4 regions of the Streptosporangium jomthongense genome follow, and region 2 is predicted to be linked to each of the others. Evidence: riboswitches for the same ligand, from Rfam matches in the RefSeq annotation. Region 2 holds a riboswitch; each other region holds the start of a gene.

Region 1 (4,962 bases), on a different contig from region 2:
CGTACGGCGTCGTCGAGCAGGGCGACCACGTGCGGGAAGGCGTCCCTGAAGAAGCCGCTGATGCGGACGGTCACGTCGATCCTGGGCCTGCCCAGTTCCCCGGCGGGGATCGCCTCAAGGCCGGTGACCCGCCGCGACGCCTCGTCCCACACCGGGCGCACGCCCAGCAGCGCCAGCACCTCGGCCACGTCGTCCCCTGCGGTGCGCATGGCGCTGGTGCCCCACACCGACAGGCCGACCGAGCGCGGCCAGTCGCCGTGCTCGGAGCGGTAGCGTTCGAGGAGTGATTCGGCCATCGCCTGCCCGGTCTCCCAGGCCAGCCTGCTCGGCACGGCCTTCGGGTCGACCGAGTAGAAGTTACGGCCGGTCGGCAGCACGTTGACCAGCCCGCGCAGCGGCGACCCGCTCGGTCCCGCCGGGACGTAGCCGCCGTCGAGGGCGTGCAGGATCGCGCCGATCTCGTCCACGGTGCGCGCCAGCCTGGGGACGACCTCCTCGGCCGCGAACCGCAGGACACGCCCGACCTGCTCCCGGTCGCCGCCCGTCACGGACGCGGCGACCTCGGCCGCGGCGGCCGGGTCCCAGCCGCGTTCCTCCATCGCCTCGACCAGTGACCTGGCCTCGGCCTCCGCCTCGTCGACGCCCAGGCGCCCGGCGGTGCCGTCCTCACGCAGGCCGAGCGCCTCGCGCAGGCCGGGCAGCGCCATGCCGCCCGCCCACATCTGGCGGGCGCGCAGGATGGCCAGCACCAGGTCGACGCGGACGGCACCCTGCGGGGCCGCGCCGAGCACGTGCAGGCCGTCGCGGATCTGGACGTCCTTGACCTCGCACAGCCAGCCGTCCACGTGCAGCAGGAAGTCGTCGAACTCGGCGTCGTGCGGACGGTCCTCGATGCCGAGGTCGTGGTCGAGCCTGGCGGCCTGGATCAGCGTCCAGATCTGCGCCCGGATCGCGGGCAGTTTGGCCGGGTCCATCGCGGCGATGGAGGCGTGCTCGTCGAGGAGCTGTTCAAGCCTGGCCATGTCGCCGTAGGTGTCGGCGCGGGCCATCGGCGGGACGAGGTGGTCGACCAGCGTGGCGTGGGCGCGGCGCTTGGCCTGGGTGCCCTCGCCGGGGTCGTTGACCAGGAACGGGTAGATCAGCGGCAGGTCCCCGAGTGCGGCGTCGGGGCCGCAGGAGGCCGACAGGCCCGCCGACTTGCCGGGCAGCCACTCCAGGTTGCCGTGCTTGCCGACGTGCACCACGGCGTGCGCGCCGAAGCCGTCGGACAGCCAGCGGTAGGCGGCCAGGTAGTGGTGGCTGGGCGGCAGGTCGGGGTCGTGGTAGATGGCGATGGGGTTCTCGCCGAACCCCCGGGGCGGCTGCACCATGACGACGACGTTGCCCGCGCGCAGCGCGGCCAGCACGATCTCACCGTCCGGGTCGGCGGAGGTGTCGACGAACAGTTCACCGGGCGGGGGTCCCCAGTGCTCCTCGACCGAGGTCCGCAGGTCCTCGGGCAGCGTGGCGAACCACGCGGCGTAGCGGGAGGCCTTGATCCGCACCGGGTTGCCCGCGAGCCGTTCCTCGGTGAGCCAGTCGGGGTCCTGGCCTCCGGCGGCGATGAGGGCGTGGATCAGCGCGTCGCCGTCCTGCCCGGTGACGCCGGGCAGTTCGTCCTCGGCGCCGATGTCGTAGCCGTGCTCGCGCATCGCGGCAAGCAGCCGCACCAGGCTCGCCGGGGTGTCGAGGCCGACGGCGTTGCCGATCCTGGAGTGCTTGGTCGGGTAGGCCGACAGCATCAGCACGATCCGCCGCTCTGCGGGCGGGACGTGCCGCAGGACGGCGTGCCGTACGGCGATGCCCGCCACGCGGGAGGCCCGCTCGGGGTCGGCGACGTAGACGGTCAGGCCGTCCCCGTCGATCTCCTTGAAGGAGAACGGCACCGTGATGATCCGCCCGTCGAACTCGGGGATCGCCACCTGGGTCGCCGCGTCGAGCGGGGAGAGGCCGTCGTCGTTGGCCTCCCAGGCGGCCCTGCCGCCGGTCAGGCACAGGCCCTGCAGGATCGGCACGTCGAGTTCGGCGAGCGCGCCGACGTCCCAGGCCTCGTCGTCGCCGCCCGCGGACGCGGTGGCCGGGCGGGTGCCGCCCGCGGCCAGCACGGTCACCACCAGGGCGTCGACCGTGCCCAGGGTGTCGAGCAGGCCCTGCTCGGCGCTGCGCAGGGAGGCGCAGTAGACGGGCAGCGCGCGGGCGCCCGCGTCCTCGATCGCGGCGCAGAGCGTCTCGACGAAGGCGGTGTTGCCCGCGACGTGGTGGGCGCGGTAGTAGAGCACGCCGACGACCGGGCCCTCCTCGCGGCGCGCCCGGCGTTCGAGCACGCCCCAGGCGGGCGTCGGGGCGGGCGGGGCGAAGCCGTGGCCGGTCAGCAGCAGCGTGTCCGACAGGAAGCGGCCCAGTTCGGCGAGGTTGGCGGCCCCGCCGTGGGCGAGGTAGGCGTGCGCCTCGGCGCACACCCCGCCGGGCACGGTCGACAGTTCCATCAGCTCGGCGTCCGGCGCCTGCTCGCCGCCGAGCACGACGACGGGCAGCGGCCCGGCGAGCAGGGCGTCCAGGCCCTCCTCCCAGGCGCGGCGCCCGCCGAGCAGCCGTACGACGACCAGGTCGGCGCCCTCGACGAGGGGAGGCAGGTCCCCCGCGGTGAGCCTGGCGGGATTGCCGAGCCGGTAGTCCGCGCCGCTGGCGCGGGCGCTGAGCAGGTCGGTGTCGGAGGTGGAGAGCAGGAGGATCATTCGCCACGCTCCCCGGCGGGGAGCGGCGCGGCCGTGAACGGCGGTGCAGGCTTGCGGCTGGGGAACGGCGAACAGCGCACAGGGCTTTCCTCCCTCGGGGTCCTCGCCCCGGGTCGTCGTCGGCTACGACGGCTGGAGTCTCCTGGCTCCCGGATCGATGCTCCCCCCGGCCTTCCCGCCCGTTGCCGGACCGTGGCTGGATGGGGTTCGCTCCCCGGTTACAGTGGCGGGACCGCGCCGGATTCACACCGGCTTCCTCCCTTTTGCCGTCGCCAACGATGAGACTACGGCAGCGAGGTCCCCGCAAGAAACTGGAGTTACCATCCTCAGCGTGTCAAAAGGTCACTTCTCCGGACGATCTCATCCCGACGCGTGCCCGGGGGCGCTCCAGGTGCATTCCGCGGCCGACGGCGGCCTGGCGCGCGTCAGGGTGCCCGGAGGGCGCCTGACGGCCCCGCAGCTGCGCGAGCTGGCCTCGGCCGCCGAGACCTGCGGCAACGGCGTCGTCGAGCTGACCTCCCGGGCGAACGTCCAGGTGCGCGGGCTGGGCGCCGGGGACGACTTCGCGGCCCGCATGGCACAGGCGGGGCTGCTGCCCTCGGCCACCCACGAACGGGTCCGCAACGTCCTGGCCTCACCGCTGAGCGGCCTCGACGGTCGGGGGATTCTCGACGTGGGACCGCTGACCCGTGAGCTCGACCTGCGCCTGTGCGGCACGCCCGCGCTCGCCGGCCTGCCGGGGCGGTTCCTGTTCGCGCTCGACGACGGCCGGGGCGACGTGGCCTGGCTCGGGGCGGACGCCGCGATCCTGCCGACCGGCCCCGGCGAGGTGGCGTTGCTGCTGGCCGAGACCGACAGCGGCCTGCGGATGCCGCCGGGGTCGGCGGTCGCCGCGCTGCTGACCGCCGCCGAGGCGTTCCTGGCCGAGCCCGGGGTGCGGGAGGGCCGTGTGTGGCGGATCGGCGAACTGCCCGGCTGCGCGGAGCGCGTCGCCGCCCGGGTCGCGGCCACCCTGGAGACGACCTCCGCCCCCGTACGGCGGGCCCCCGTCCCGGCGCCCTCCCACGGTCCCGTCGGGACCGTCGAACAGCCCTCAGGCCTGAACACGCTCGGCGTCACGGTGCCGCTGGGGCGGCTGACCTCCGCCCAGGCCGCCCTGCTGGCCGGCCTGGCCGTCGAGGAGGTACGGCTGACGCCGTGGCGCGGCGTCGTCCTGCCCGGCCTGTCCCCGGCCGCTCTCTCCGAGGTCGCCGGGCGGCTCGTCGCCGCCGGGCTGGTCCTCGACCCGGCCTCGCCGTGGACGGGCGTGACGGCCTGCGCGGGGCGGCCCGGCTGCGCGAAGTCACTGGCCGACGTGCGGGCCGACGCCGCCCGCTGGATCGCGGCCGAGAGCGACCCGCCCTCGGCCGTCCCCGCCCGCCCCGGTACGCTCCCGGTGCACTGGGCGGGCTGCGAACGACGTTGCGGCCGCCCGCGAGGACGGGCCGTCGACGTGGTCGCGACCACGACCGGCTACCGGGTCCTCCTGGAGGACAGCGGCTTGGACAGCGGCTTGAACAGTGGCCTGAACTGCGCGGACATCGAGGAGACCACGGCCGCCGTGGCGGCTCTGAGAGGGGAAACGTGACCGACTACGTCCGGGACGGCGCGGAGATCTACCGGCGTTCCTTCGCCACCATCCGCGCCGAGAGCGACCTGGACGGCCTGCCGCCGGACGTCGCCCAGGTGGCGGTCCGCATGATCCACGCCTGCGGGATGGTGGACCTGGTCGCCGACCTCGGCTGGTCGCCGGGCGTGGTCGCCTCGGCCAGGGCGGCCCTGCGCGCGGGGGCGCCCGTGCTGTGCGACGCGATGATGGTCGCCTCGGGGGTGACCCGGCGCCGCCTGCCCGCGGGCAACGAGGTGCTCTGCACGCTGGGTGAGCCCGGCGTGCCCGAGCTGGCCGTACGGCTCGGCACCACCCGCAGCGCGGCCGCCCTCGAACTGTGGCGCGACCGTCTCGAAGGGGCGGTCGTCGCGATCGGCAACGCGCCGACCGCGCTGTTCAGGCTGCTGGAGATGGTCGAGGAGGGGGCGGGACGGCCCGCCGCCGTGCTCGGCGTGCCGGTGGGTTTCATCGGCGCCGCCGAGTCGAAGCAGGCGCTCGCCGGGCATCCGGCGGGTCTGGAGTACCTGGTCGTGCACGGGC
Region 2 (4,962 bases):
GGGCGGCCTCCAGGCTGATCACGTCGGCGTCGAGGTCGTCGATGGCGGCCAGGATCTCACCGAACTCGGCGTAGCACATGTGGGTGTGGATCTGGGTGTCGGCCCGCACCCCGCTCGTGGCCAGGCGGAAGGCCTCCGTCGCCCAGGCCAGGTAGGCGGGCCGGTCGGCCGCGCGCAGCGGCAGCGTCTCCCGCAGCGCGGGCTCGTCCACCTGGATGACGGCGATGCCCGAGGCCTCCAGGTCGGCGACCTCGTCGCGCAGGGCGAGGGCGACCTGGCGGGCGGTCTCGGCCTGCGGCTGGTCGTCGCGGACGAAGGACCAGGCGAGCATGGTGACCGGGCCGGTCAGCATGCCCTTGACCGGACGCCTCGTCTGGGACTGGGCGTAGGTCGTCCAGCGCAGCGTCATCGGCCTGGGGCGGGAGACGTCCCCGGCCAGGATCGGCGGGCGCACGTAGCGGGTGCCGTACGACTGCACCCAGCCGTGCTGGGTGGCCAGGTAGCCGTTGAGCCGCTCGGCGAAGTACTGGACCATGTCGTTGCGTTCCGGCTCTCCGTGCACCAGGACGTCAATACCCGCCCGCTCCTGGAAGACCAGGACCGAGCGGATCTCCGAGGCGATCAGCTCGTCGTAGGCGTCCTGGTCGATCCGCCCGGCGCGCAGGTCGGCGCGGGCCGCCCGCAGCCGCCCGGTCTGCGGGAAGGAGCCGATGGTGGTCGTGGGCAGCTCCGGCAGGCCGAGGCGGGCGCGCTGGGCCGCCGCCCGCTCACCGTACGGCTGGGGCCTGCGGGTGTCGGCGGGGGTGACCGCGGCGGCGCGGGCCCTGACCCCGGGGTCGTGGGTGAGCGCGGAGGCCTCGCGTGAGGCCAGGTCGGCCCGGTTGGCGGCCAGTCGTCCGGCGACGGCCCCGGTTCCCTCGCTGAGCCCGGTGGCCAGGGTGACGACCTCGGCGACCTTCTGCCTGGCGAAGGCGAGCCAGCGGCCGACCCGCGGGTCGAGGCCGTGTTCGAGCCCGAGGTCGACGGGGACGTGCAGCAGCGAGCAGGAGGGCGCGACGTCCACCCGGCCGGCCAGGCCGAGCAGGGTGGCCAGGGTCGCCAGCGACCCGCCCAGGTCGTTGATCCACACGTTGCGGCCGTCCACGACACCGGCGATCAGGCGCTTGCCGGGCAGACCGCCCGCGCGGGCCAGGTCCTCCAGGTTGGCCGCGGCCGGGCCGGTGAAGTCCAGTCCCAGGCCCTCGATCGGCGCCCTGGCCAGGACCGGCAGCGCGTCTCCGAGCCGGTCGAAGTAACCGGCGACGAGGATCTTCGGCCGGTCGGTCAGGGCGCCGAGCTCACGGTAGGCGTGGGCGGCGGCGTCGAGCACCGCCCGGTCGCGGTCCTGCGCCAGCGCGGGCTCGTCGAGCTGCACCCACTCGGCACCGGCCGCGCGCAGGGCGGCGAGCACCTCGGCGTAGACGGGCAGCAGCCGGTCGAGCAGGCCGATGGGTTCGAAGGCCGGGTCCGCGCCGGGGGCGGGCTTGGCCAGCAGCAGGTAGGTGACGGGGCCGACGAGCACGGGGCGCGCGGTGTGCCCGAGCGCGACGGCCTCGCGCAGTTCGCCGACCTGTTTTGCCGGGTCCGCGGCGAAGACGGTGTCAGGTCCCAGCTCCGGCACCAGGTAGTGGTAGTTGGTGTCGAACCACTTGGTCATCTCCAGCGGGGCGACCTCCTGGGTGCCCCGGGCCATGGCGAAGTATCCCGCCAGGGGGCCTTCCGTCTCCACGACGGCTCGGTGACGCGGGGGGACGGCGCCGACCATGACGGTGGTGTCGAGGACGTGGTCGTACAGCGAGAAGTCGCCGGTCGGCACCTCCCGCACCCCCGCCTCCGTCAGGTGCCGCCAGTTGCCTGCGCGCAGCCCGGCCGCGACGTCCAGCAGGTCACGCTCGGTCACCCGGCCCGCCCAGTGGCCCTCGATCGCCTTCTTCAGCTCACGGTCCGGCCCCTGACGGGGGTAGCCGTACACGGTGGGGGAGGAAGTCTCGGTCACGGAACTCTCCTTCGCGAGTCACGAAAGGACTCCGGTGCCCCGAGGGGAGAGACGAAGGAGAGGCGGGCGCACCAGGCCCGTCCCATGCCGCCGACCCACCCGCGAGGTCACCGAGGTCACCGCGTGCGTGGTCGCACGCGGGCAGTGGCAGGTCTTCGGACTCGCGGGCACGTCCGGGCCGTTGTCTCGCCCTGACACCTAGTGGCCGTCGCTTCCCGGACCCAATCTGCCGGATCCAGTGCGTTTGACGGCGGTCGTTCCCACTCACCGCTGCGGGGCAGTCCCGGAGTCACACCGGGTTCCCTCTTACGACGCGTCTGCCTGGCGGGCAGGGCGAACCGACTGCGTCCCCAACCCTACGCGCATCCGATGGCGGAGCGACAACCATATTCGGGCCCGCCGGCGGGTTCGCGGGATCGTTCTCCCGTCGCCCCGGGCCGCCTGAAACCGTACGGGGGAATTCGCGGGTCGCGGGAAAATCTCCGTCCCCCGCTTTCGCGACTCAACAACCGTGACCTAAGACCCCATTTCCTACAATTTCCGAAAGAAAAGGGCAGGCTATATTAGACCCGGCAAACCCCCCAGCCATCGGAGTTAACCATGTATCGGACTAAAGGGTCACATCTCCATCAAGGGCGTATACCAAGCGCCCTAACCGATGTCAAGTCGCGAGTCGCCGCCATTCTCCACCGGCGTTTCCCGGTCATCATGCGAGGGACGCTTGGCCTGGTGTTCCTGTGGTTCGGCGTGCTGAAGGTGGCGAACGTCAGCCCGGTCGGCGCCCTGGTCGCCGACACCCTGTCCTTCGTGCCGCTGCCCGCGTCGTTCGTGGTGCCCGCCCTGGGCGTGTTCGAGGTCGCGGTGGCCCTGGCGCTGTTCACCGGCCGGTGGCTGCGCCCGTTCCTGCCCGTGCTCCTGCTCCACCTCGTCGGCACGTTCCTGGTCCTGGTGCTCCACCCGGGTGTCGCGTTCAAGGACGGAAACCCGCTCATGCTCACAATGGAGGGCGAGTTCGTCGTCAAGAACGTCGTCCTGATCGCCGGGACATTGGTCGTCGCCGCGACCCTCCCCCGGCGCGAGGGGCACGAGGAACAGCGGGAGGAGTCCCGCCTGCCGGTTTCCACCACCTCGCGTTAGAGAACTCGCGACGAGCCCGTCGCGGGCTCACGGAGAACGAGTGCCGGGAAACGGGAAACGGGATCGCTCCGTTTCCCGTTTCCCCAAGGGCACGACGCCCCGCCCAGGACCTGTTTTGTGGATCTTCGCCGTGGCGAGGATCGTCCAGGTGGATGCCCCGCGAGGCGGAGGAGGAGCTCATAACGGAGTTATGGGCGACAGATTCTCCCCGGGCCCCCGCGGCAAACGCGGAGCGTTTTCGTGGGGTGGGGCGACAACGCGGCGGGGCGCCGCCTGGGCGACCGCGGCAGGCGGAAAGATCCGCAAAACAGGTCCTAGGGGAGCCCGTCCCCCAAGGGCGGGACCTTCGTCCCTGATGGTCACGCCGTACGGCTCCGACACTGGAGGTGACGGCTTCGCGCCCGGAGAGCGGGCGCCGCCACCGTCACGAAGAACGGGGGTTCAGATCATGCGATCCAAGCAGTGGGACGTACGGGTCTCCATCACCGAGGACGGCGACGAGACCTTCGCCAGGGCGGTCCTGCCCATCGCGGGCGCCGGGGAACTGGCGGGGATCGGCCGGGCACGCCGCAACCCGTCCGACGATCCGGTGGCCGAGATCGGCGACGAGCTCGCCGCCGCCAGGGCGCTGGCCGACCTGTCCGGCAGGCTGATGAGCGTCACCTCGGCGGACATCGCCCAGCTGACCGGCCCTACCTCGTGGTGAGGGGGCCCCGCGCACGGACCGGCCCGCCCGCCGTCGCCCTCACGGACTCCGGCGGACGGGCCCCGGTTCACCGCCGGCCGTAGACCTGGTGGACGAACTCGGCGAGCTTGTCGTCGGGCAGGCCCTTGGCCAGGTCGGCCTCACTGATCATGCCGACGATGCGGTGGTTCTCGATCACGGGCAGACGCTTGATCCGGTGCCGTTCCATCATGGTCAGCGCCTCGTCGACGCTGCCTTCGACGTCGATCCAGATCAGCCCCTGGGCGAGCTCACTCGCCGTCGTCTCGTCGAGGTTCCCGCCCTCTGCGCAGCACTTGATCACGATGTCACGGTCGGTGATGATCCCCTTGAGCCGGTCGTCGTCCCCGCAGACCGGCAGCGCGCCCACATCCAGGTCGCGCATCATCCGCGCGGCCGTACGCAGACTGTCGTGTTCACCGACGCACCGCGCGTCCGGGTGCATCAGGTCCCGGACCGTCCTGCCTGTCTCCGTTCTCGTCATCGTCACCCCTCCTGACGGTAGGTTTGTGGGCCTCTATAGCCCTATGCCCGATAAATTCGGATTCAGTGGGGCGATTCTGGAGAGAAAGACTGTGATCCACGATCACGGCCTTCTCGGCGGGCCACCCGGATGTCAGGATGTCGGGTGTGACCCTCGCGGCGTCGGCGCTTCGCGTGCCACGTGCCATCGTCTTCGCGACGCTGTGCACCGTGGTCTCCGCGGGCGGCCACGCCCTGGCCGGAGGCGGTCTCGTCCCGCCGTTCCTCGGGATTCTCGGCGTCGTCGTCTCCTTCTACGTCGCCTACCCGCTCGGCGGTCGTGAACGCGGCCCCGAGGTGGTGCTCACGGCCACCGGTGGCGTGCAGCTCCTGCTGCACGAGCTGTTCAGCCGGGCCGCGCACGGGCCGCACACCACGATCCTCGGCGACCACGGCCATCCCACCTCCGGCATGACCGCGGTCCACCTGGCCGTCGCGCTGGGCACCGGCTGGTGGCTGTACCGCGGTGAGAGCGCGGTGTGGCTGATGATCCGCCTGTACGGCCGCCGCCTGCCGGTGATCCGGCTGCTCCTCACCGTCCCCA
Region 3 (4,962 bases), on a different contig from region 2:
CTCGGCGTAGAACGGGGTGCGGTCGAGGACGACGCCGACGATCTGGCCCGCGACGGCCGTGGCCACGGGCGCCCCGTCGCGGAGCACGGCCAGGACCGTCGAGTCGGTGGTCAGCGTCGTGTACGCCCGCCAGTCGGTGGGGCCGTGCTCGTCGAGAAGGGCGCGGTGCAGTCCGGTGTCGGCGTGGCCGGTCTTCCTGGCGCGGGTGTCCTCACGGGCGCGGCGCCGCTGCTCGGCCATCAGCTCCCTGAACCCGGTGACGTCCACGTCGAGGCCGTGTTCGGCGGCGATCTCGACGGTCAGGTCGATCGGGAAGCCGTAGGTGTCGTGCAGCTTGAAGGCCGTGGCCGCAGGCAGCCGTTCCCCGGTCCGGATGATGGCCCGGTCGAGCAGCGCGCTGCCCTGGCGCAGCGTCGAGCGGAAGGTCTCCTCCTCGCCGTAGGCGTAGGCCGAGATTCGGTCGAAGTCGGCGGCCAGCTCCGGGTAGGAGGGCGCCATGCAGTCGCGGGCCACCGGCAGCAGTTCGGGCAGGACCGGGTCCTCGTAGCCGAGCAGCCGGACGGCGCGGATCGCCCGGCGCAGGATCCGGCGCAGCACGTAGCCACGTCCCTCGTTGGAGGGGGTGACGCCGTCGCCGATCAGCATGAGCGCGGTGCGGACGTGGTCGGCGACGACCCGGAGCCGGACGTCGTCGGGGTGGCTCTCGGCCGCGGACGGCCCGGAGCGCACGCCGTATCTGGTTCCGGTCAGCGCCGCGGCGGCGTCCAGGACGGGCCGGGTCTCGTCGGTCTCGTAGAGGTTGTCGACGCCCTGGAGCAGCGCCGCCATGCGTTCCAGGCCCATGCCGGTGTCGATGTTGCGGGAGGGCAGCTCGCCGAGGATCGGGTAGTCCTCCTTGCCGACGCCCTCGCCCCGCTCGTATTGCATAAAAACAAGGTTCCAGAATTCGAGGTAACGGTCCTCGTCGACCTCGGGCCCGCCCTCTCGCCCATAGGCCGGGCCACGGTCGTAGTAGAGCTCGGAGCAGGGCCCGCACGGCCCGGGGACGCCCATGGACCAGAAGTTGTCGGCCTTGCCGCGCCGTACGATGCGGGCCTCCGGCAGGCCGATCACGTCCTGCCACAGGGCGTGGGCCTCGTCGTCGTCCAGGTAGACGGTGGCCCAGATCCGGTCGGGGTCGAGGCCGTAGCCTCCCTCGGCCCGAGGCTTGACCGTCAGGTCCCAGGCGAGCCTGATCGCCTCCTCCTTGAAGTAGTCGCCGAAGGAGAAGTTGCCGCTCATCTGGAAGAACGTGCCGTGCCTGGTGGTCTTGCCGACCTCGTCGATGTCGAGGGTGCGGATGCACTTCTGCACGCTGGCCGCCCGGGGGGACGGCGGTGTCCGCTGCCCGAGGAGATAGGGCTTGAACGGCACCATGCCCGCGTTGACGAACAGCAGCGTCGGGTCGTCGGCGGGCAGCGGCGCGCTGGCGGCCACGGTGTGCCCCGCCGCCGCGAAGTGCTCAAGGAACCGCCGTTTGACCTCCGCCGTCCGCACTTGCCCTCCCGAATACCGCCAGTCTTTGCAATTGCAAATTTGTTGCAACAAGGCATCGTACAGCCGCCGCCGGAACCGGAGGCCATCTTCAGCGCATCAACGGCTTCGTGCAATGATGACCGGCGAAGGCGAGCGCGGACGAGGAAGCCGGTGCGAATCCGGCGCGGTCCCGCCACTGTGATCGGCGAGCGGACCCCCACGAGGTCACCGCCCCCTGCGGGGTGGGAAGACGGGGGCGAGCATCGACCCGAGAGCCAGGAGACTCACGCGGTCGCCTCCTCGACGAACTGGGGCGGATCTCCCCGGAGAGGAGCGGGTCGGCCGATGGATGACCTCGCGTGGCGACGACCGCACGAGCCCTCCGCGCCGACGTGTGCCCGGAGACGACCTCCTGGCCGGTTCCGTGACCTTCCGGCAGGGCCGTCCCATGGTGCAGATCCCGTGAGAGGAACCGTCCGTGACGGTCAGACGTCCCCTGTCCCTGTTGCTCGCCCTGTCCTGCGCCGTGCTCCTGGCCGGTTGCGGCGCCTCCTCCGGAGCCCCGGCTGAAGCCCCTGCCGGGGCCGTCGCGGGCTTCCCGGTCACCCTCGACGACTGCGGCGTCAGGACGACCTACGACCGCCCGCCGCGGCGGGCGGTCTCCCTCAACCAGCACGCGACCGAGGTGATGCTGGCGCTGGGACTGCAGGGGTCGATGGCCGGCACCGGATATCTCGACGACAAGGTCCTGCCCGAGTACCAGGCCGCCTACGACGGGGTGAAGGTGCTCTCCAGGCAGTACCCCTCCTACGAGGCGCTGCTGGCCGAGGAGCCCGACTTCGTCTACGGCGGTTTCTCCAGCGCCTTCGACGAGAAGGAGGGCCGCGGCCGCGACGCGCTGGGCAAGGCCGGGATCGACACCTACCTCAACGTCGAGCAGTGCCCGTCAGGCCCGGTGGACATGGACCTGATGGACCGGGAGATCCGCAACGTCGCCACGATCTTCGGCGTGCGCGAACGGGCCGAGGCGCTCATCACCCGGCTGCACGAGCCCCTGACGCGGGTCAGGGAGAGGCTCGCCGACGTCGAGCCGGTCAGGTTGTTCGTCTACGACAGCGGCGACAAGACCGCCTTCACCGCCGGGGGCAAGGGCGTCGGCGACGAGATCATCACGCTGGCGGGCGCGCGGAACGTCTTCACCGACGTGGACAAGACGTGGGCCGACGTGTCGTTCGAGCAGGTCGCCGAGCGCGCGCCCGACTGGATCGTCGTCTACGACTACGGCGAGGAGAAGGTCGAGGACAAGAAGAGGTTCCTGCTGTCGAACCCGGCGCTCGCCGACGTTCCGGCGATCAGGCACAGGCGGTTCGCGGTGCTGCCGCTGTCGTCGGTCGTGCTCGGGGTCCGGGCGCCGTCGGCGGTCGAGTCGCTGGCCCGGCAGATCCACCCCGACCGGTTCGAGTGAGCGGCCTGACCGGGCTCTCCCGGACGACGCCCGTCACCCGGCGCCCCGGCCTGCCGTACCCGCTGACGCTCGCGCTGTGCGCGCTGCTGCTCGGCGGGGCGGTCACGGCGGGGGTCGCGGCCGGTTCGATCAGCCTGCCCGCCGAACAGGTGTGGGGCATCCTGCTGCACCGCCTCCACCCCGCGCTGGCCGAACCGGTCTGGTCCCCGGTCAGGGAGACCGTCGTCATGGACGTACGGCTGCCGCGGGTGATCCTGGGCGGGGTCATCGGCGCCGGTCTTTCGGTCTGCGGGATGGCGTTGCAGGCGCTGGTGCGCAACCCGCTGGCCGATCCGATGCTGCTTGGCGTCTCCTCCGGCGCCAGCGTGGGCGCGGTGAGCGTAACTGTGTTCGGCCTGACCTTCCTCGGACCGTTCTCACTGCCGGTCGCCGCGTTCGCGGGGGCGCTGGCGGCGCTGGTCACGGTCTATTTCCTGGCCCGGTCCGGCGGGCGGATGACCACGGTACGGCTGGTGCTGGCCGGGGTGGCGACGGCCGAGGTGCTCTCGGCGGCGGCCAGCTTCCTGGTGGTGACCTCCGACGACCCGCACCGGGCCCAGTCGGCCGTCCGCTGGATGCTCGGCGGCGTCGCCGGGACGACGTGGACGACGGTGTGGGTGCCCGCGGCGGCCGTGACGGCGGGCACCGTCGTCCTGCTGGGCGTCTCGCGCCCGCTGAACCTGCTGCTGGCCGGGGAGGAGGCCGCCGCCTCCCTGGGGTTGGACGTGCACCGCTTCAGGGCGGCGCTGTTCGTGCTGGTGGCCATGGTGATCGGCACCGTCGTCGCGGTCAGCGGGGCCATCGGGTTCGTCGGGCTGATCATGCCCCATGTGGTGCGGCTGCTCGTCGGGGCCGACCACCGGCGGGCGCTTCCGGCCACGGCGCTGCTCGGGGCGGCGTTCCTCATCACGGCCGACCTGGTCGCCAGGACGCTGATCACCCCCGAGGAGATCCCGGTGGGGATCATCACGGCGCTGGTCGGCGGGCCGTTCTTCCTGTGGCTGATGCGCAGGAGGACCTGATGGGCGCTCTGGCCGTACGGGAGGTCTCGGTGCGGATCGGCGGCAGGGACCTGGTGCGCGCGGTGACGTTCGAGGTGGCCCCCGGTGAGGTGCTCGGCCTGGCCGGGCCCAACGGCGCGGGCAAGTCGACCCTGCTGAGGACCCTCTACCGGGTGCTGCGCCCCACCGCCGGGCAGGTGCTCCTCGACGGGCACGACGTGTGGCGGATGCCGGGCAGATGGCTGGCCCGCCGGCTGGCCGCGGTGCTTCAGGATGGCGGCGGCGACTTCGGGCTGAGCGTCCACGACGTGGTGTCCATGGGACGTACCCCGCACAAACGGGCCTTCGACGGCGACTCCCCCGCCGACCGGGCGATCGTCGCCGAGGCGCTGGAGCGGCTGGACGTGGCCGATCTGGCCCACGCGCCCTTCGACCGGCTCTCCGGCGGGGAGCGGCAGCGGGTGTTGATCGCCCGGGCGCTGGCGCAGCGGCCGGAGGTGATGGTGCTGGACGAGCCGACCAACCACCTCGACCTGCGCCACCAGCTCGACGCGCTGCGCCTGGTGCGCGGGCTCGGGATCACCGCGGTGATCGCACTGCACGACCTCAACCTGGCCGCCGCGTTCTGTGACCGCCTGTGCGTCATGGACGGCGGCGCGGTCGTGGCGCTCGGGACCCCGCGCGAGGTGCTGACGCCTGAGCTGCTGCGGGACGTCTACCGGGTGGACGCCGAGGTCGGGGCGCATCCGAGGACGGGCGTCCCCCAGGTGACGCTGATCACCGAGGGGGACGCGCCGTGAGGGGCTCCGCGCCTCAGTAGCCCAGTGAGACGGTGTGGCCGACGGTCTCGGGGACGGCCAGCGTGGCGAGGATGGCGTCGGCGAGGTCCGCGCGGGAGATGAGGATGCCCCCTCTGACGTTGACGTCGACGGCGGTGCGGTA
Region 4 (4,962 bases), on a different contig from region 2:
CGAGTTCCGCTACCGCAGCCCGGTCGTCGAGCCGGACACCCTCTACGTGGCGATCAGCCAGTCGGGGGAGACCTACGACACCCTGGCCGCCGTCCAGGAGCTCAAGCGCAAGGGCGGCCGGGTGCTCGGCATCGTCAACACCGTCGGCAGCGCCATCGCCAGGGAGGTCGACGGTGGTCTCTACCTGCACGCGGGCCCCGAGGTCTCGGTGGCGAGCACCAAGGCCTTCACCTCGACCGCGGTCGCCTTCGCGCTGCTCGCCCTGCACCTGGGAAGGGTGCGCGACCTGTCGCCCGCCGACGGCCGGCGCATCGTGGAGGGCCTTCGCGCGCTGCCCGGCCAGATCGGGGAGATCCTCGCCCTCGAACCCCGGATCAAGGAGCTGGCCGGCAAGTACGCCGACTCGCCGAGCATGATGTTCGTCGGCAGGGTCAGGGGATACCCGGTGGCCAGGGAGGGCGCGCAGAAGCTCAAGGAGGTCTCCTACGTGCACGCCGAGGCCTACCCGGCCAGCGAGCTCAAGCACGGGCCGCTGGCGCTGATCGGCCCGGAGATGCCGACCGTGGCGGTCGTCCCCGACGACGAGCTGCTGGACAAGAACCTCACCACGCTGGGGGAGATCCGCGCGCGCGGCGGGCGGGTGCTCATGGTCGGGCACCGCGAGGCCGATCCCCGGCTGGCCGACGACTGCCTGGTGGTGCCCAGGAACGAGATCGAGCTCGACCCGATCCTGCTGTCGATCCCGCTGCAGCTGTTCGCCTACCACGCGGCCGTCGCGCTCGGCCGCGACGTGGACAAGCCGCGCAACCTCGCCAAGAGCGTCACCGTGGAGTGAGCGCCTGATGCCCCAATTGCGGTGCAGAGAGTGACATATCTGCAACGTAGGGTATCGAGAGATCTGGGGGATCTCGGCGGAAGGGACGCTTATGCACCGTAGGCGATTCCTCGCGCTCGCGCTGGGGGTCATGGTCGCCGGGGGCTGCGGTGACATGGGCGGCCCCGGTGCGGGGTGGGCGCGCAGGCTGACCATCGTCGCGCCGGTCGTCCGCGGGCGGCGCTGGGACCAGGCCGCCCACGCGCTGGCCGCGATCCTGACCGGCGAGAGGATGGCCGGTGCGGTCGAGGTGAGCGGCGCGGGCGCCCAGGGGATGGCCGCCCTGACCGCGTTCGCCGCCGTCGGGGGCCCCTTCGCGCGCGAGGGCCGGGTGTTCCTGGCGGGCGTGCCGATGCTGGCGGGCGGCGAGACCGCCGACGCGGACTCCGTGCTGGCGGCCTCGACCCCGCTGGCCAGGCTGGCCGGAGACTGGTCCGTCCTGGCCGTCTCCCCGAACTCCCTGCTGCGGACCTTCGAGGACTTCGTCGCGGCGCTGCGCCGCGACCCGGCGCGGCTGGTGGTCGGGGGAGGGGCCGAGGGCGGCTCCGACCACGTGCTCTACGGCATGATCGGCAAGTGCCTCGGCGTCGACGTCAGGCTGATGGAGTACGCCGGCTACCCGACCGAGTCCGAGGCCGTCGAGGCGCTGCACGAGGGGCGGGTGGCCGCGCTCCTCGGCTCGGCCGGCTCCCTCCTGCCGAAGATCGCCACGGGCCGGCTGATGCCGCTCGCGGTCTCCTCGGGGGAGCGGATCGACGGCATCGACGCGCCGACGCTGATGGAGCGGGAGGTGCGCCTGGAGTACGCCGACTGGTGCGGGGTGCTCGGTCCCCGGGCCATGAGCCCCGGCGACCGGGACGGGGCGGTCGCCCTGTGCGACCGGATCGACGCCTCGCCCCGATGGCAGGCCGTGTGCGCGGCCAACGGCTGGCACCGGGCGTACCTGAGCGGTGACGACTTCCGCCGGTGGCTGGTCACGGAGACCCGCCGTACCCGCGCGGTGCTCAACGAGCTCGGGTTGCTGAGCATCCCCGACACAAACTGTTGGGGTGGTTGCGTCAGGCGGCACTAGATGTAGGATCCTGGTCGTCGCTGGTTCGCCCACGAGGGCGAGGCAACAGGGAACCCGGTGAGAGACCGGGACTGCCCCGCAGCGGTGAACGGGAACGAAAGCCGTCAACTGAGCACTGGGTGAACCACGCCCGGGAAGCGACGGCCGGTAGGAGCGCGCGTCACGCCCGTGAGTCCGAAGACCTGCCCGCGGTGTGTGGAGAGGGGACCGACCAGGTCCCCGCTCGGCACGAGAGTTGTCCAGGGCTTCGAGGGAGAGCCGCGGGACGAGGCGGTCCGGCGTGCCCGGGAGCCGCCCGTTGACGCGCGCCCTGCTCCGTGAGCCGTACGGGGATTACCTGCACGAGGGGTGGCACGTGACACAGACCTTGGCCGAGAAGGCGGAGAAGACCGGGCACTCGCCGGACGATCGCAGGCGGGCGATCGAGGAGGCCGCGGCCCGGGTGATCACCGACCCGGAGAACTCCAGAGCCGCCGCCAGGCTGCTGACAGGCCTGATCGCCGAGGAGGCCGCCGAGCACGGCGTCACGACATTCTCCGAGTCGATCGCCGCGACCCACGGCGCGGGGCTCCTGCAGGACGGGCTGGCCGCCTTCGTCGCCGCCAACGCCGCCGCCCTCGACGCGCTGGTCGACCCGGCCGCCGACGACAGGTTCGAGTACTTCGGGCTGCGCACCGTCTACGACCGCTACCTGCTGCGCCACCCGAGCACCCGCAAGGTCCTCGAACGCCCCCAGCACTTCCTGCTGCGCGTGGCCTGCGGTCTGTCGGAGACGGTCGAGGAGGCCGCCGAACTGTACGGGCTCATGGCCACTCTGTCCTACCTGCCCAGTTCGCCCACCCTGTTCAACTCCGGTTCCCGCAGGCCCCAGCTGTCCTCCTGCTTCCTGCTCGACTCCCCGAGGGACGAGCTAGAGGCCATCTACCAGCGCTACGGCCAGGTCGCCCGCCTGTCGAAGTACGCCGGGGGCATCGGCATCGCCTGGACCCGGGTCCGCTCGCGCGGCTCGCTGATCCGCGGCACCAACGGCCACTCGAACGGCATCGTGCCGTGGCTGCGCACCCTCGACTCCAGCGTCGCCGCCGTCAACCAGGGCGGCCGTCGCAAGGGCGCGGCCTGCGTCTACCTGGAGCCCTGGCACGCCGACATCGAGGAGTTCCTCGAACTGCGCGACAACACCGGCGAGGAGGCGCGCCGTACGCACAATCTGAACCTCGCCAACTGGATCCCCGACGAGTTCATGCGGCGGGTCGAGGCCGACGAGATGTGGTCGCTGTTCGACCCCAAGGAGGTCCCGCACCTCACCGACCTGTACGGCGAGGCGTTCGAGGAGGCCTACCGCAGGGCGGAGGCCGAGGGCGGGTTCGTCAGGCAGGTCCCGGCCCGTGCCCTGTACGGCCGCATGATGCGCACGCTGGCCCAGACCGGCAACGGCTGGATGACCTTCAAGGACGCCTCGAACCGGACCTCGAACCAGACGGCCCGTCCGGGCAACGTCATCCACCTGTCGAACCTGTGCACCGAGATCCTGGAGGTCACCAGCGACGCGGAGACCGCCGTCTGCAACCTCGGCTCGATCAACCTGGCGGCCCACCTCACCGCGGACGGTGTGGACTGGGAGCGGCTGCGCCGTACGGCTCGCACCGCGGTCAGGTTCCTGGACAGGACCATCGACCTGGGCTTCTACCCGACGCCCGAGGCCCGCGCGGCCAACGAGCGCTGGCGGCCCGTCGGGCTGGGCGTGATGGGGCTGGCCGACGTCTTCTTCGCGCTGCGGCTGCCGTTCGACTCGCCGCGGGCGCTTGAGCTGTCGACCCGGATCGCCGAGGAGATCGCGCTGGCCGCCTACGCCACCTCCAGCGACCTGGCCGCCGAGCGGGGGCGCCACCCCTCCTACGGGGACACCCGCGCCGCCGACGGCGTGCTGCACCCCGACCACTACGGGGCCGCCCGTTCGGCGGAGTGGACGGCGCTCAGGGAGCGGATCGCCGTGACCGGCCTGCGCAACTCGCTGATGATCGCGATCGCCCCCACGGCCACCATCGCCTCCATCGCGGGCTGCTACGAGTGCATCGAGCCCCAGGTGTCGAACGTCTTCAAGCGCGAGACCCTCTCCGGGGAGTTCCTCCAGGTCAACCGCTATCTGGTCGCCGACCTCACGGCCCGGGGCCTGTGGACCCCGCAGATCAGGGACGCGATCAAGCGGGCGGACGGCTCGATCCAGGACGTCCCGGGCATCCCCGACGACCTCAGGACGCTCTACCGGACCGCGTGGGAGCTGCCGCAGAAGGCGCTGATCGACCTGGCCGCGGCGCGCGCGCCGTACATCGACCAGTCGCAGTCGCTCAACCTGTTCATGGCGACCCCGACCATCGGCAAGCTCTCCTCGATGTACGCCTACGCCTGGCGCTCGGGCCTGAAGACCACCTACTACCTGCGCTCCCGTCCGGCCACCCGCATCGCGCAGACCACCGTGTCGGCCACTGTGCCGGCCGCTGTGTCAGCGACTGTGCCGGCCACCGCGGCACAGTCGCTCCCCGAGCAGGACGTGATCGCCTGCTCGCTGGAGAACCCCGAGTACTGCGACGCCTGCCAGTAGGCCCCGTGACCCAAGCCGAAAGGTCATTCTCCGAATGCTGCTCGACCCCGGTATGAACCTCACCCTGCGCCCCATGCGCTACCCGGACTTCTACGAACGCTACCGGGCGGCCATCCGCAACACCTGGACCGTCGAGGAGGTGGACCTCAACTCCGACGTGGCGGACCTGGCCAGAATGACGCCGGAGGAGCGCCACCTGATCAACCGTCTCGTCGCGTTCTTCGCGACCGGTGACTCGATCGTGGCCAACAACCTGGTGCTCAACCTCTACCAGCACGTCAACGCCCCCGAGGCGCGCCTGTACCTCAGCAGGCAGCTCTACGAGGAGGCGGTGCACGTCCAGTTCTACCTGACGCTGCTCGACACCTACCTGCCCGACCACGAGGAGCGGGCCAGGGCCTTCGCCGCGATCGAGCA

What was found. Region 2 has a riboswitch for cobalamin ahead of metE (5-methyltetrahydropteroyltriglutamate--homocysteine S-methyltransferase). Riboswitches for the same ligand answer to the same signal wherever they lie in the genome.
Region 1: it holds a riboswitch for cobalamin, as region 2 does, so the genes downstream of both, cobN (cobaltochelatase subunit CobN) here and metE (5-methyltetrahydropteroyltriglutamate--homocysteine S-methyltransferase) in region 2, are expected to answer to the same signal.
Region 3: it holds a riboswitch for cobalamin, as region 2 does, so the genes downstream of both, ACFOYY_RS03390 (ABC transporter substrate-binding protein) here and metE (5-methyltetrahydropteroyltriglutamate--homocysteine S-methyltransferase) in region 2, are expected to answer to the same signal.
Region 4: it holds a riboswitch for cobalamin, as region 2 does, so the genes downstream of both, ACFOYY_RS31350 (ribonucleoside-diphosphate reductase subunit alpha) here and metE (5-methyltetrahydropteroyltriglutamate--homocysteine S-methyltransferase) in region 2, are expected to answer to the same signal.

Annotation. Positions count from the first base shown of each region.
Region 1 is NZ_JBHSBC010000054.1:38,171-43,132, reverse strand. Features, by position in the region: gene cobN (cobaltochelatase subunit CobN) at 1-2,774, opposite strand, end outside; cobalamin riboswitch at 2,888-3,086, opposite strand; gene cobG (precorrin-3B synthase) at 3,106-4,401, shown strand; gene ACFOYY_RS40160 (precorrin-8X methylmutase) at 4,398-4,962, shown strand, end outside.
Region 2 is NZ_JBHSBC010000012.1:230,952-235,913, forward strand. Features, by position in the region: gene metE (5-methyltetrahydropteroyltriglutamate--homocysteine S-methyltransferase) at 1-2,035, opposite strand, end outside; cobalamin riboswitch at 2,165-2,394, opposite strand; gene ACFOYY_RS12790 (hypothetical protein) at 2,744-3,172, shown strand; gene ACFOYY_RS12795 (dsRBD fold-containing protein) at 3,621-3,878, shown strand; gene ACFOYY_RS12800 (CBS domain-containing protein) at 3,946-4,380, opposite strand; gene ACFOYY_RS12805 (hypothetical protein) at 4,527-4,962, shown strand, end outside.
Region 3 is NZ_JBHSBC010000002.1:28,210-33,171, reverse strand. Features, by position in the region: gene alaS (alanine--tRNA ligase) at 1-1,536, opposite strand, end outside; cobalamin riboswitch at 1,678-1,800, shown strand; gene ACFOYY_RS03390 (ABC transporter substrate-binding protein) at 1,994-2,980, shown strand; gene ACFOYY_RS03385 (FecCD family ABC transporter permease) at 2,977-4,041, shown strand; gene ACFOYY_RS03380 (ABC transporter ATP-binding protein) at 4,041-4,820, shown strand; gene ACFOYY_RS03375 (NAD(P)-dependent oxidoreductase) at 4,834-4,962, opposite strand, start outside.
Region 4 is NZ_JBHSBC010000037.1:37,238-42,199, forward strand. Features, by position in the region: gene glmS (glutamine--fructose-6-phosphate transaminase (isomerizing)) at 1-835, shown strand, start outside; gene ACFOYY_RS31345 (Bug family tripartite tricarboxylate transporter substrate binding protein) at 927-1,946, shown strand; cobalamin riboswitch at 1,951-2,150, shown strand; gene ACFOYY_RS31350 (ribonucleoside-diphosphate reductase subunit alpha) at 2,302-4,545, shown strand; gene ACFOYY_RS31355 (ribonucleotide-diphosphate reductase subunit beta) at 4,580-4,962, shown strand, end outside.